DNA from 3 places in the Rhizobium sp. BR 317 genome. Region 3 is predicted to be linked to each of the others. Evidence: predicted binding sites of a transcription regulator. Region 3 holds the regulator's gene; each other region holds the start of a gene.

Region 1 (4,148 bases), on a different contig from region 3:
AACCATCCTCATTGTAGCGGGCTTCGGCGAACAATCCCGTGCCAAGACCGGTGCGCTTGATGGTCTTCAGATAGTCCTTCGGGATGATCATGTCGGTATCGACATTCACGACCGGGAGGGGTGCTGCGACACCAGTCAACTTCACGAACTTGTCCATGGGGGTCCTGCCTTCAATTTTCGTCTATGCACGAATTATCCTGCCAATAGAGCAAATCCCGGCAAAAATGAAGGGGAATCTTGGAAATGCTCTAAACCGGGCGCCTTGGCCGCAGTTCAGGAATTGCGCGTGGATTAAGCGCATTGGAGAGCGGCGAGGCGCCGCCCTGCCCTGATCTTGGCTTAGAGGTCGATGATCGTGCCGCGGCCGTCGTTCCAAACGCGCATTTCGCGCTGAGCATTCGCCTTGGCACGCACCGGAGCAGGTTTCATCCGCAACGAAATCGCGCGGCCCACCATAAGCACGGTGAGGATGCCGCCGACAGCGAGCGTGATTGAAACGGTAAACAGCGCCAGGGCTGCAAACACGGTGATGCCGGCAAGCGCGATGAACAGGGAACGGATATTCTGCATGGTCGAGACCTCTCTACTCATGGCAATGTGGTCCTCTCTTCTTCTCTCTGCAAGAGGAGCATGGCTTTTTGTTGTCTTGCCCGTTGTTGTCTTGCTTGACGGCGGAAAGCGCGGCAAAACTGCATCATGAGCCGTCTCGCCCCTCCCCGTTCCGTCCGTCTGCGCCGCTCGGTGCTGAGTGTCCCTGCGATCAACCGCCGTGCGCTTGAGAAGATAGCCGATCTCGATTGCGACGCAGTCATCTTCGATCTCGAGGATTCCGTGGCGCCGGAGAAAAAGGCGGAAGCGCGGGAGAATTTGCGGGCTTTTTTCACCGGCTCGCTGCTTGCCGGCAAAGGAGAGGCTGGCAAGGAGCGCATCATCCGCATCAATACGCTGTCATCCGGCTTCGGTGCCGAAGACCTGGAGCTGGTGCTGGCGCTTGAGCCCGATGCGGTTCTTCTGCCAAAGGTCGACGAGCCGCAGGATGTGACTGTTGTCAGCGACAGGCTTGCCGAGGCGGATGCGCCGGAGAGCCTGCGCATCTGGGGGATGATCGAGACGCCGCGCGGCGTCTTGAATGCCGCGGCCATCGCCGAGGCCGGCCGCACACCGGGAAGCCGGCTCGATTGTTTGACCGTCGGCCTCAATGATCTGCGCAAGGAAACCGGTGTGTTGCCGCAGCCGGGCCGCACCTATCTCATGCCGTGGCTCATGCAGGTGATCTTGGCCGTCAGCGCCTATGGGCTCGACGCCATCGACAGTGTTTTCAACGATTTCAAGGATATGGAAGCCTTCGACGTCGAATGTGCGGAGGGCCGAGCCATGGGCTTTGCCGGCAAGATGCTGATCCATCCAAACCAGATCGAAGCCGCCAACCGGCATTTCGGGCCGCACGAGGCCGCTCTTGCCGAGGCGCAAGCCATTATCGCCGCTTTCGCCGATCCGGCGGCGGCCGGTCTCAATGTCGTGAACCTCGGCGGGCGCATGGTCGAGCGGCTGCATCTTGTCCAGGCGGAGAGACTGGTCCATAAAGCTCGCCTGATTTCAGAGCGTCCTTTGCGGTTGTCTACGGCCGCACCTCGGGATGAAGGCTGATAGAGCAATTCCAGGAAAAGTGCGTGAACCGCTTTCCGTCCGGAATTGTGTGAAAACAAAGAGATAGAGCAGTTCAGAGATTCCGTGAAGCGCTGAACTGCTAGGTTATGAAAGACGATTTGATGAAACTTTATCGCTTCCTTACCGGCCCCGACGACGCTTCCTTCTGCCATAAGGTGACCGCGGCGCTGAACAAAGGCTGGGAACTCTCGGGCTCGCCGACCTACGCCTTCAATGCGGCGACCGGCCTAATGCTGTGCGGCCAGGCAGTCGTCAAGGACGTCGCGGGCAAGGATTACGATCCGGAAATGAAGCTTTCGGAGCAGTAAGAGTAACAGGATCGCTTATTCAGCGGTCCGTCGCCTCTTCGGCGCTCGCCTCGATGCGTTCCATGTCCTCGTCGCTCAGGCCGAAATGGTGGCCGATTTCGTGGATCAGGACATGGGTGATGATGTCCCCGAGGGTTTCGTCGTTTTCCGCCCAATAATCGATGATCGGCCGGCGATAGAGGCGGATCTTGTTCGGCATTTCCCCGGTTTGGGCTGTGAAACGCTCCGATATGCCGCGCCCTTCGAACAGACCGAGCAGGTCGAACGGCGTTTCCAGCGCCATGTCCTCGAACACGTCGTCGTCGGGGAAATCTTCGATGAGGATGATGAGATTGCCGGTGAGCGAACGGAATTCGTCCGGCAGGTGGCTGTAAGCCTCCGTGGCCAGGGATTCGAATGTGCTGATCGAGGGGGCATGGCGGTCCCGCCAATCCTCGCTCTGGTCAATGCGGGCCATGAATGCTTCCTTCCTTAGCTGGTCATATAGAGCCTTTGTTTCGGTTTTTCGAGAGTGGATTCAGGCAGAGGAATATTTTCTCATAAAATGGTGTTGACTCTTCTTCCGACCTCTGGAATCCATAAGAACATAACAGGAACATAATTGATCTGGAGCTACCGTCATGGCTGAGGCCGCCGTGGCGCGGGAGACGCTTTTTGCCCTGCGTGAAACCATTGCCCGACTGGAAGGCAGGCCGATACCGGCGCTGGCAGCCATGGCGCATGAGACACGGGCGGCAGAGCCGGAGGCCGGTTCGGCCGATGCTGTCCAGCCGCTTGCAATAGGGGTTGCCGCTCTCGACGAGGCGATGCAGGGCGGCGTGCCGCTGGATGCGCTGACGGAGATCCGTTCGCTCGCCTTGCGTGATGCCGGAGCGGCGAGCGGTTTCACCCTTGCTCTTGCTGCCCGGCTCAGAGTGTTTGCAGGGCGGCCTCGGGGGCAAGCCGTCGGCAAAACCACGGCCGTATCGCCGGTTTTGTGGATCGGCGATACTGTCGCGGGGATGGAGGCGGGCCTGCCCTATGCGCTCGGGCTTCAGGATTTCGGATTGGAGCCGGCCGGCTTTCTACAGGCGTCGCCGCGCAAGCTGGAAGAGGCGCTATGGCTGGCGGAGACGGCGCTTGCCAGTGCGGCCTTTGCGGTCGTCATTCTGGAGGTGCGCGGCAATCCGGCCCGCTTCGGGCTGACCGAGAGCCGGCGGCTGGCGCTGCGGGCCAAGGCGGCGGGGCGGCCCTTGTTTCTGTTGCGTCAAGCGGGCGAGGAGGAGGCGAGCAGCGCTCTCTTCCGTCTCGCCGTCGAACCCGCGCCGGCCCTGGCGCGGCCCTTGCCGGACGGATCGCTGCTTGGCGGCAGCATCGGTCATCCGGCCTTTCGTCTCACCCTGGAAAAAAGCCGTAACCCGGCGCCCTTTTCCATAACCCTGGAGTGGAATGCCCATGACCGCCAGTTTGCCCCTGTCCTCGACGCTCAGCACCCTGCCTTTCCCGGTGAACACGCAGCGCATTCTGGCGCTGACCTTTCCGCACCTGCCGACCGACCGGATCGCGCGCAAGCGATGGGGTCTGTCCTGGCGTTCGACCGGTCGGCTTGAGGCGCCGCCGCTCGCCTGTGCCGGCAAGCTGAACAATGCCATGCGGCTCACCGCGCTCAATGAAAGGGCCGAGACGATCGGCCTGAAGCTCGCACAGGGCGTTGCCGAGGCGAAGGCAATCTGTCCCACCCTTGACGTCGTCGAAGAGGACCCGGGCGCGGACCGCAAACTGCTGGAGGCGATCGCCGATTGGTGCGATCGCTATACGCCGCTGGTGGCGATCGACGGCAAGGATGGGCTTTTCCTCGATATCACCGGCTGCGCCCATCTCTTCGGCGGCGAAGAGGCGCTGCTCGAGGATATTCTGATCCGAATTTCCCGGCTTGGTCTCTATGTGCGCGGCGCCATTTCCTCCGCACCGGGCCTTTCCTGGGCGGTTGCCCGCTTCGACGACAGCCGCGTTGTTCCTCCGGAGGCCATGGAAGAGGCGCTGGCGCCGCTGCCGGTCGCCTCGCTCAGGCTTGGCGAGGAAACCGTCGCCGCATTGCAGAAGCTGGGATTGAGGCAGGTGGGCGATCTCCTGGCAGCGCCGCGGGCGCCGCTGACCCGCCGTTTCGGTGCGCAACTCCTTTTGCGGCTCGAT
Region 2 (4,148 bases), on a different contig from region 3:
GGCTCCGTTCCGGAGCTCCGCCGCTCCAGCGACGACAGCGAGACACCGAGCAGGCGAATGCCCTTTCGCGGCGGAAAGATCGGCGCCAGCAGAAGGCTGACGATCTCTTCCAGGTCGGCGATGGCCGGCAGAGGTGCGGGAACCGTCTTACTGCGGGTGATCTGGTTGAAGTCGGCATATTTGACCTTGAGGGTCACCGTCTTGGCGCCGATCCCATTGGCCTCGCAATAACTCCACACCTTTTCGATCAACGGCTGAAGCCCTTCACGGGCCGGGTCGTAAGCATGGAGGTCTTGTGAGAAGGTATCTTCGGCGCCGACGGATTTGCGCACCCGGTTMGGTTTGACCTGGCGCTCGTCGATGCCGCGAGCAATGCCGTAAAAATATGGCCCCGACTTCCCGAAATTCTCGACGAGGAATTCGAGCGTCTGCTGCTTGAGATCGCCGCCGGTGTCGATCCCGAGCCGGTGCATCTTTTCGGCCGTCGCGGGGCCGACGCCATGGAATTTCTTGACGGGGAGGGCCTCGACGAAGGCCGGCCCATTCCTCGGCGAGATGACAGCCTGGCCGTTGGGCTTGTTGAGGTCGCTCGCCATCTTGGCGAGAAACTTGTTGTAGGAAATCCCGGCCGAGGCATTGAGCCCGGTAACCGCTTTGATCCTGGCGCGGATCTCCAACGCGATCTCGGTGGCGATCTCCATGCCTTTGAGATTGTGCGTGACATCGAGATAGGCCTCGTCGAGCGAGAGCGGCTCGATCAGCGGCGTGTATTCGGCAAAGATCTCGCGGATCTGCTGCGACACCGCCTTATAGACGTCAAAGCGCGGCGGCACGAAAATCAGGTCCGGGCATTTGCGCTTGGCCGTCACCGACGGCATCGCGGAGTGGACGCCGAAGACGCGCGCCTCGTAGCTCGCCGCCGCCACCACGCCGCGGGCGGCCGATCCACCGACGGCAATCGGCTTGCCACGCAAGTCCGGATTATCGCGCTGCTCGACCGACGCGTAAAAGGCGTCCATGTCGACATGGACGATCTTGCGCGGCCGCTCGTGACCTTCATCGTTTGTCATGACTGGCTTCCATCAGGAGCATCTATGTCGCCCAGACATGGGAAGTGCGCGCCGCATTTGTCACCTTCCGGCGTTTGCATGCGCTCGCAGCCCATAGCCATCCGACGGCGAAGGATCGCGAAGCTCACACTGCTGCCCAAACGCTTTCACCAACAGCTTGCGCTCGATCGCGGCATGCCGGTCACATCGGCCACAGCTGAATTCGATAACCGGCTCACGATAATCCTTCAATCTCAGATCACTCAACGGGCCTGGTCGGGCCATGCGAAAAAATTCCTAATTCAGCCATCGGATTGAATCCGTTCATGGAATCCACCAGGCCCGCATCCGCGCTCAACTTCAGCGCGTCGGGCGCACATTGACTCGTTTTTGCTTTGAGAACAAATAAAGAACATATCGCCTCTTCTCAAGTCAAAACGGGTGCCGTGAAGGAGATCATGACTACATCAGTCGCCACGTCGAATGCCGTCCTCGACGAGTTGCGCGAGAAAATCGCCAGCCTGGAAGGGACCGGCCTGCGCCATCGCAACGTCCTGCCGTTCGGCGTTAGTGAGATCGATGCGCAGCTGCCGGGAGGTGGGCTCGCCTATGGCGCGCTGCATGAAGTCGCCGGCGGCGGCAACGGCGCGATCGACGGGGCGGCCGCTGCACTCTTCATCGGCGGCATCGCGGCGCGCACCACCGGCAAGGTCGTCTGGTGCCTGACGCGCTTCGATCTGTTCTTTCCGGCACTTGCTCAGGCAGGACTTCATCCTGATCGCGTCATCTTCGTCGAGGGCGACAAAGAAGAGACGGTGCTCGCAAGTTTCGAAGAGGCCTTGCGCTATGGCGGCCTTGGCGCTGTGGTCGCCGAACTGGTGCGCCTGCCGATGACGGCGTCGCGCCGGCTGCAGCTCGCGGCGGAAAAATCCGGTTCATTGGGCCTGGTGATCCGCCGCTGGCGGCGCCAGACGGAAGCCTCCGATTTCGGCATGCCGACGGCCGCGGCAACCCGCTGGCGGATCTCGGTATTGCCCTCCGAACCGCTGCCCGTTCCGGGCGTCGGCCGCGCGCGCTGGCTGGCAGAGCTGATGCGGGTGAGGGCAGGCGAGGGAGGAGAATTTATTATCGGAGCATGTGATGGCCAGGGTMGTATCTGTCTTTCTTCCGACACTGCCGACCGACCGGATCAGGCGCGCCGATCCTTMGCTCTCCCCTGATACGCCCCTGGTGGTCATCGCCAGGAGCGGCTCCAAGCGATGGGTTGCGGCGGCCGACCGGTMAGCGCTCAAACTTGGCCTGCGTGTCGGCATGCCGGCCGCCAAGGCGCAGGCGCTGGTGCAGGGTTTGACGATGATCGACGCCAATCCGGCGGCCGACCTTGCGACACTCGAACGGCTGACATTGTGGGCCTTGTCTCAGTATTCTCCGGTGGTCGCCATGGATCCTCCTGATGGTATCGTCATGGATACCGAAGGCGCCGATCACCTGCAGGGCGGCGAGGACCTGATGCTCTCCGGTCTCGTCAACCGTTTCCGCGGTCGCGGTCTTGCAGCGCGAGCGGCGATCGCCGACAGCTGGGGTGCCGCGCACGCGCTCGCCCGCTCCACCGATCGCGAGACGGTCGTCATTCCGCGCGGCGGGACTGCCAAGGCTATGGACCGCTTGCCGTTGTCGTCGCTGCGACTGCCGGCCGAGATCGTCGGAAGTCTCCGCACCCTCGGCTTTACCACCGTCGGTGATCTTGCCGGCACACCGCGGGCGCCGTTGACGCTGCGTTTCGGGGCGGAAATTGGTCGGCGTCTCGACCAGATGTTCGGCCGGCTCGCCGAGCCGATCGATCCGATCCGGCCGGCCGATCTCGTCGAGGTGCAAAAATCCTTTGCCGAACCGATCGGCGCACCGGAGACCATCGAGAAATATGTAACCCGCCTGGTCCGGCAGCTCTGTCTGGAGCTCGAAAAGCGCGGGCTTGGCGTGCGGCGCGCCGACCTCATCATCCACCGCGTCGACAACAGCCTTCAGTCACTCCGAGCCGGAACGGCCAAGCCCGTCCGCGACATCGCCTGGCTGACAAAACTCTTCCGCGATCGTATCGAAAAGATCGAGCCCGGCTTCGGCATCGAAAAGCTGAGCCTCGCCGCCATCATCGCCGAACCGCTTGCTGACATACAGTCGGCTTCCTCATTGATCGAAGAGCAGGTGACGGATGTGGCGCCGCTGATCGACGTGCTTGGCAATCGCGGCGGCCAGCGGATTTTCCGTGTCGCGCCGGTCGCGAGCGACGTCCCCGAGCGCAGCGTCCAGCGGATTGCGCCGACGGCCGACGAGGTCGGCGCCACCTGGCCGCTCCATTGGCCGCGGCCGTCTCGGCTGCAGGCGCATCCGGAAGCGATCGAGGTGATTGCGCTCTTACCCGATCATCCGCCGGTCTCTTTTATTTGGCGCGGCAAGCGGCGCCGGGTAAAGCGCGCCGACGGCCCGGAGCGCATCTTCGGCGAGTGGTGGCAACGCAGCTCCGAATGGGTCGCCGTGCGCGACTACTTCGTCGTCGAGGATGATGCCGGCGAGCGCTTCTGGATCTTCCGATCCGGCGACGGGGTCGATGCGGACACCGGATCGCACAAATGGTTCCTGCACGGGGTGTTTGCCTGATGCGCTACGCTGAACTCCAGGTCACCACGCATTTCTCGTTCCTCCGCGGCGCAAGCTCGGCGGAAGAACTCTTCGCCACCGCCAAGCTCATGGGTATCGAGGCGCTCGGCGTCGTCGACCGCAACAGCCTGGCCGGCATCGTCCGGGCGCTCGAAGCCTCACGCGCCACCGGCCTGCGGCTCGTCGTCGGTTGCCGGCTCGATCTCGCCGACGGCATGTCGATCCTCGTCTACCCCACCGATCGCGCCGCCTATTCGCGGCTGACCCGGCTGCTGACCCTGGGCAAGGGCAGGGGCGGGAAGGCAAAGTGCATCCTGCACCTCGATGATGTGGCGCACTATTCTGAGGGACTGATCGGCATCCTGGTGCCGGACTTGGCCGACGAGGTCTGCGCGGTGCAGCTCCGGAAGATGGCGGAAATCTTCGGCGATCGCGCCTATGTCT
Region 3 (4,148 bases):
GCGTTTGCGCAGCAGCATCGGCGACAGGATTAGGATGCTTTTGCCCGGTGACACCGGCGCCTTTGCGGCCTCGCTTGTCACCGATGAGAGACGAGCGATCTCGGATGAGACGACGGAAGCGCTGCGGACCTCAGGTCTTGCGCATATCATTGCCATCTCCGGCCTGAACATGGCGCTCTCCGCGGGCATCTTTTATGTCGGCCTGCGTTATGCCCTCAGCCTGTTTTTCGGCGTGGCCCAGGCCTGGCCAACGAAGAAGATCGCAGCCTTCGGCGCGCTGGTCACGGTGACAGCCTATTATTTCATTTCCGGCTTCGGCGTATCGGCAGAGCGCGCTTTCATCATGATGGCGATCATGCTGGTTGCCGTGCTCTTCGACCGGCCATCCCTCAGCCTCCGAAACGTAGCACTGTCGGCGATCGTCATCCTCATTCTGTCACCGTCACAGGCGCTCGGACCAAGTTTCCAGATGTCCTACGCGGCGACCTTGGCATTGGTGTCCGGTTATTCGCTCTGGACGAGGCGACCGCATCGGGAAAGCGTTCTCTCCCGGTTCCGGCTCCTGCGTCCGCTGCTCTTCGTCTCGCGCTTCTTCGGAGGCATATTGTCGACCTCCTTTATCGGCGGCGCGTCGACCGCGATCTTCTCGATAGAGCATTTTCACCGCTTGGCGACATATGGTCTTGTCGCCAATCTGGCGGCCATGCCGGTCGTCTCCTTTGTCGTCATGCCTTTTGGTATGGCGGCTACAATGCTGATGCCGTTTGGCGTCGATGCTCCTTTCTGGCAGATCACCGGCGCGGGACTCGATGCCGTCATCGTCGTTGCCAAAACGGTCGCCGCCTGGGGCGGCAATATTCCCTTTGGCCGACTACCGGTCTGGCTATTTCCCACGGTCATAGTCGGCTTCTTGCTGATGACCCTGCTCAAAACATGGCTGCGGCATGCGGGTGCGCTTTTGATCATTGGCTCGGTCGCAGTCGTGGCCCTCAGCCCCGGTGTTCCGAAACCCGATCTGATGATCTCCGAGGACGGTACGCTGGTCGCTTTGCTGCGAAACGGTGCGTTGACGACCAACCGTGAGAAACCGCCCGATTTCATCTTCGAGCAGTGGCAAAGAGCCCTGGCGATCACCGAGCAGCAACCGCCTGCGATGCTTCCGCCCGACAGCCAGCTCCCTAAAATCAGCAAATCGGACAAGCATCGCCGCTTGAGTTCCGACGAACAGACCGCCGTTCGAAAGGCGATGGATGCGGCACTGGACAATGCCGGGCAGGGCGGTTTCGCCTGCCAGAAAGGGGCTTGGTGCGTGGCAATGCTGGAGAATGGCGACATGCTTGTCACCATTGAAGACGCTGCTTATCTCGCTCCGGCCTGCGATACCGCCAATATCGTCGTCACACCCATACGGCTGCGGCTTGATCGCTGCCGCTCCGGCGCTATGCTTTTTACGGGCGTAACACTTCGCCGGACTGGGTCCATCGAAATGAACCTCGGCGCCGAGAAACCGGTAATAACGGCGGCGTTTGAAAATCTAACGCGGCCATGGAGCCTTCATCGCGCCTATGACTGGCGAACCGGTACTTTCGGAGCGCCGATCGCACCGGTGTCACCCGTCAGTGATAGCGGCGAATGAGGCCGACGAGCTTGCCTTGCACTTTCACACGATCCGGCCCGAAAATACGGGTCTCGTAAGCCGGGTTAGCGGCCTCAAGCGCGATCGAAGCTCCCTTGCGGCGGAAGCGCTTCAATGTCGCCTCTTCATCATCGACGAGAGCGACGACGATGTCGCCGGGATTGGCGGTCGTGGCGTTGCGGATAATGACGGTATCGCCATCAAAGATGCCGGCATCGATCATCGAGTCGCCCTTGACCTCCAGCGCATAGTGCTCGCCGGAGCCGAGCATGTCGGCGGGAACGGTGATGTCATGGGTATTGTTCTGGATGGCCGAGATCGGAACGCCGGCGGCGATGCGGCCCATGACGGGGACCGAGACCGAACTGTTGTTTTCCTCACTTACCGGCTTGGCGGGAGCGGGTGGCGGCACAAGTTGCGGTTTGCCAAGGCTACCCTCGATGACGCTTGGCGAAAAGCCGCGGCGTGGCTGCAGGCTCGGGCTATAGGCCTCCGGCAGCTTGATGACTTCCAGCGCCCGGGCCCGGTTCGGCAGACGGCGGATGAAACCGCGCTCTTCCAAAGCCGTGATGAGACGGTGAATGCCAGATTTTGACGCGAGGTCCAGCGCATCTTTCATCTCGTCGAAAGATGGCGGAACGCCGGACTCCTTCATGCGTTCGTGAATGAAGAGAAGCAGTTCCTGCTGCTTGCGCGTCAACATCGTTTTGAACCTCGGGACTGAGAAGGTGTCGTGAAACAAATCCAGAACGGACACTATATGTTCCATATGTGTTCCGCAAGTCCTTAAATTTTGGTGAATATTTTGTAAGTGTCTCAAATAAATGGGAACAGAACGGGTCCTGGGCTGACGGATTTTCTCGACGCATACAGACTAAGGTACTGATATGTATATGGAATACGATTAAATGTGATTTCTGCGATCAGGAGCGGTCCATCTCAAAAGCGATAAAAAGCCACGTTGTTTGCTCAATAGTCTCTTTGGAGAGCGATGCTCTCCGAACGAAGGAGAACAAACTGTAGATCGAACAGGAAGGATCGAATTTTCGCGGGGCTGGGATCGGCGACGATTCTAGTAATATTGGATGGAAATTCAATAGGTTGGGCTCTTACTCGAACTCCTGTGCGTATGCTCGAGCAGGGTGCGGTCGTTGGCGATCTGCTTTAGCATACTGCGACCGGCCAGAATCATCTCGAAGAGAAAGGCCACGAAAGCGCCCATGAGCGCGATGACGGCAAGGCCGAAGAACCACAGCAGTAGCTGCTCGCGAAATTGCTGGCGAATCGCTCCGCCCATGAGGCCGAGCGTTGCAAGGCATGTGCACATGCCCGATGCCGTGCCGAGCAGGACGGCAACCTCAAGCGCCAATGTCCGCCGCCGCAGATAGTAGAGCTGCAGCAGCCGCGTTTCATCCGGGTCCTCCGAAGTCACCCGTTCGAAAAGGCTGTTGACCCGGTCCGAGACGCGGGCGAGCCTAGCCGAGAAAACATTGAGGCACCCGGCGGTGCCGGCCAGGCCAGCAGAAAGACCGGCGTCAGCGCTATTTGAATAACGTGCGCGGCAGCAGACGTTAGCTGGTCGTTCAGCACGCTCGATCTCCTTTCCGACGTCATCCGCATCAGGTTCGGGGTGTTGCTTCGGCAAGGAAGGACGTCAGCGTGAGGCCGTGGCTGATCTCACGCGAATGTTTTACGTCGGTGGCGCCGGCGATTGTGCCAACTGTTCAGCGGTTCTCTTTTTGTGCATTGTCAGAGCGGCGGCTGCGGTGTCGGATTTCTCCTCGCCGCCCACCTGGACGGTTGGCTGAGCGAATTCGATACCGTTTTCCATGAAGGCGTCGCGGATCATGGTGTAGGCGCGCCGCCGGATATAGGTTTGCCGACCGGGAAGGACGGTGAAGGCAAAGCTCAGTTCGATACCGAAGTCGCCGATCTGCTCGACGCCCTTCATTTTCAGGGTCTCGAGGATTTGCGGGCCGATTTCCGGATCTTCCTTCAATTGCTCTCCGATTTGCTTGGCGATCTTCTTCGCCTTGGCGACATCGGTGTTGAACGGAACCCGCAGCATGAATTTATCGATCGCCCAGTCACGGCTCATGTTCTGAACGGCGCCAAGTTCGCCGAAGGGAACCGTGAACACCGGACCGCGATGATGTCGAAGCCTGACGGAACGCAGGCTGAAGGATTCCACAGTTCCCTTGTAGCTGCCGCTCTGAATGTATTCGCCAACGCGGAAGGCATCGTCCATGAGGTAGAAAATGCCGCTGACGATATCCTTGACGAGCGTTTGCGAGCCGAAGCCTATCGCCACGCCGAATATGCCGGCTCCCGCAATCAGCGGCCCGATCTGCACGCCCATTTCCGACAATACCGTGAGGACGGCGGCCGCGATGACGATGGCTGCAAGCGCGTTGCGGAAGATCGGCAGCAGGGTGCGAAGGCGGCCCGCGCGCGCGGCTTCCGCCGACGGCGAGGATGCGTCGCTATCGGCAACGCTCAATCTCTCGTCAAT

Evidence for each region. The regulator LexA, encoded in region 3, represses DNA repair genes until DNA is damaged. The targets are predictions, from matches to a motif close to TGTTCNNNNTGTGTTCNG.
Region 1: a site for LexA is predicted at 2,557-2,574, ahead of QD357_RS05620 (ImuA family protein). Genes of this name have one in related genera too.
Region 2: a site for LexA is predicted at 1,447-1,464, ahead of QD357_RS30105 (ImuA family protein). Genes of this name have one in related genera too.

Annotation. Positions count from the first base shown of each region.
Region 1 is NZ_JARWLB010000003.1:112,845-116,992, forward strand. Features, by position in the region: gene leuD (3-isopropylmalate dehydratase small subunit) at 1-157, opposite strand, end outside; gene QD357_RS05600 (hypothetical protein) at 340-570, opposite strand; gene QD357_RS05605 (HpcH/HpaI aldolase/citrate lyase family protein) at 697-1,647, shown strand; gene QD357_RS05610 (DUF1737 domain-containing protein) at 1,770-1,976, shown strand; gene QD357_RS05615 (metallopeptidase family protein) at 1,996-2,433, opposite strand; gene QD357_RS05620 (ImuA family protein) at 2,597-3,565, shown strand; gene QD357_RS05625 (Y-family DNA polymerase) at 3,606-4,148, shown strand, end outside.
Region 2 is NZ_JARWLB010000033.1:35,021-39,168, reverse strand. Features, by position in the region: gene dinB (DNA polymerase IV) at 1-1,070, opposite strand, end outside; partial or broken gene QD357_RS30110 (hypothetical protein) at 1,067-1,334, opposite strand; gene QD357_RS30105 (ImuA family protein) at 1,508-2,269, shown strand; gene QD357_RS30100 (Y-family DNA polymerase) at 2,190-3,704, shown strand; gene QD357_RS30095 (error-prone DNA polymerase) at 3,704-4,148, shown strand, end outside.
Region 3 is NZ_JARWLB010000001.1:276,891-281,038, reverse strand. Features, by position in the region: gene QD357_RS01330 (ComEC/Rec2 family competence protein) at 1-1,636, shown strand, start outside; gene lexA (transcriptional repressor LexA) at 1,617-2,339, opposite strand; gene QD357_RS01320 (DUF2721 domain-containing protein) at 2,730-3,281, opposite strand; gene QD357_RS01315 (mechanosensitive ion channel family protein) at 3,327-4,148, opposite strand, start outside.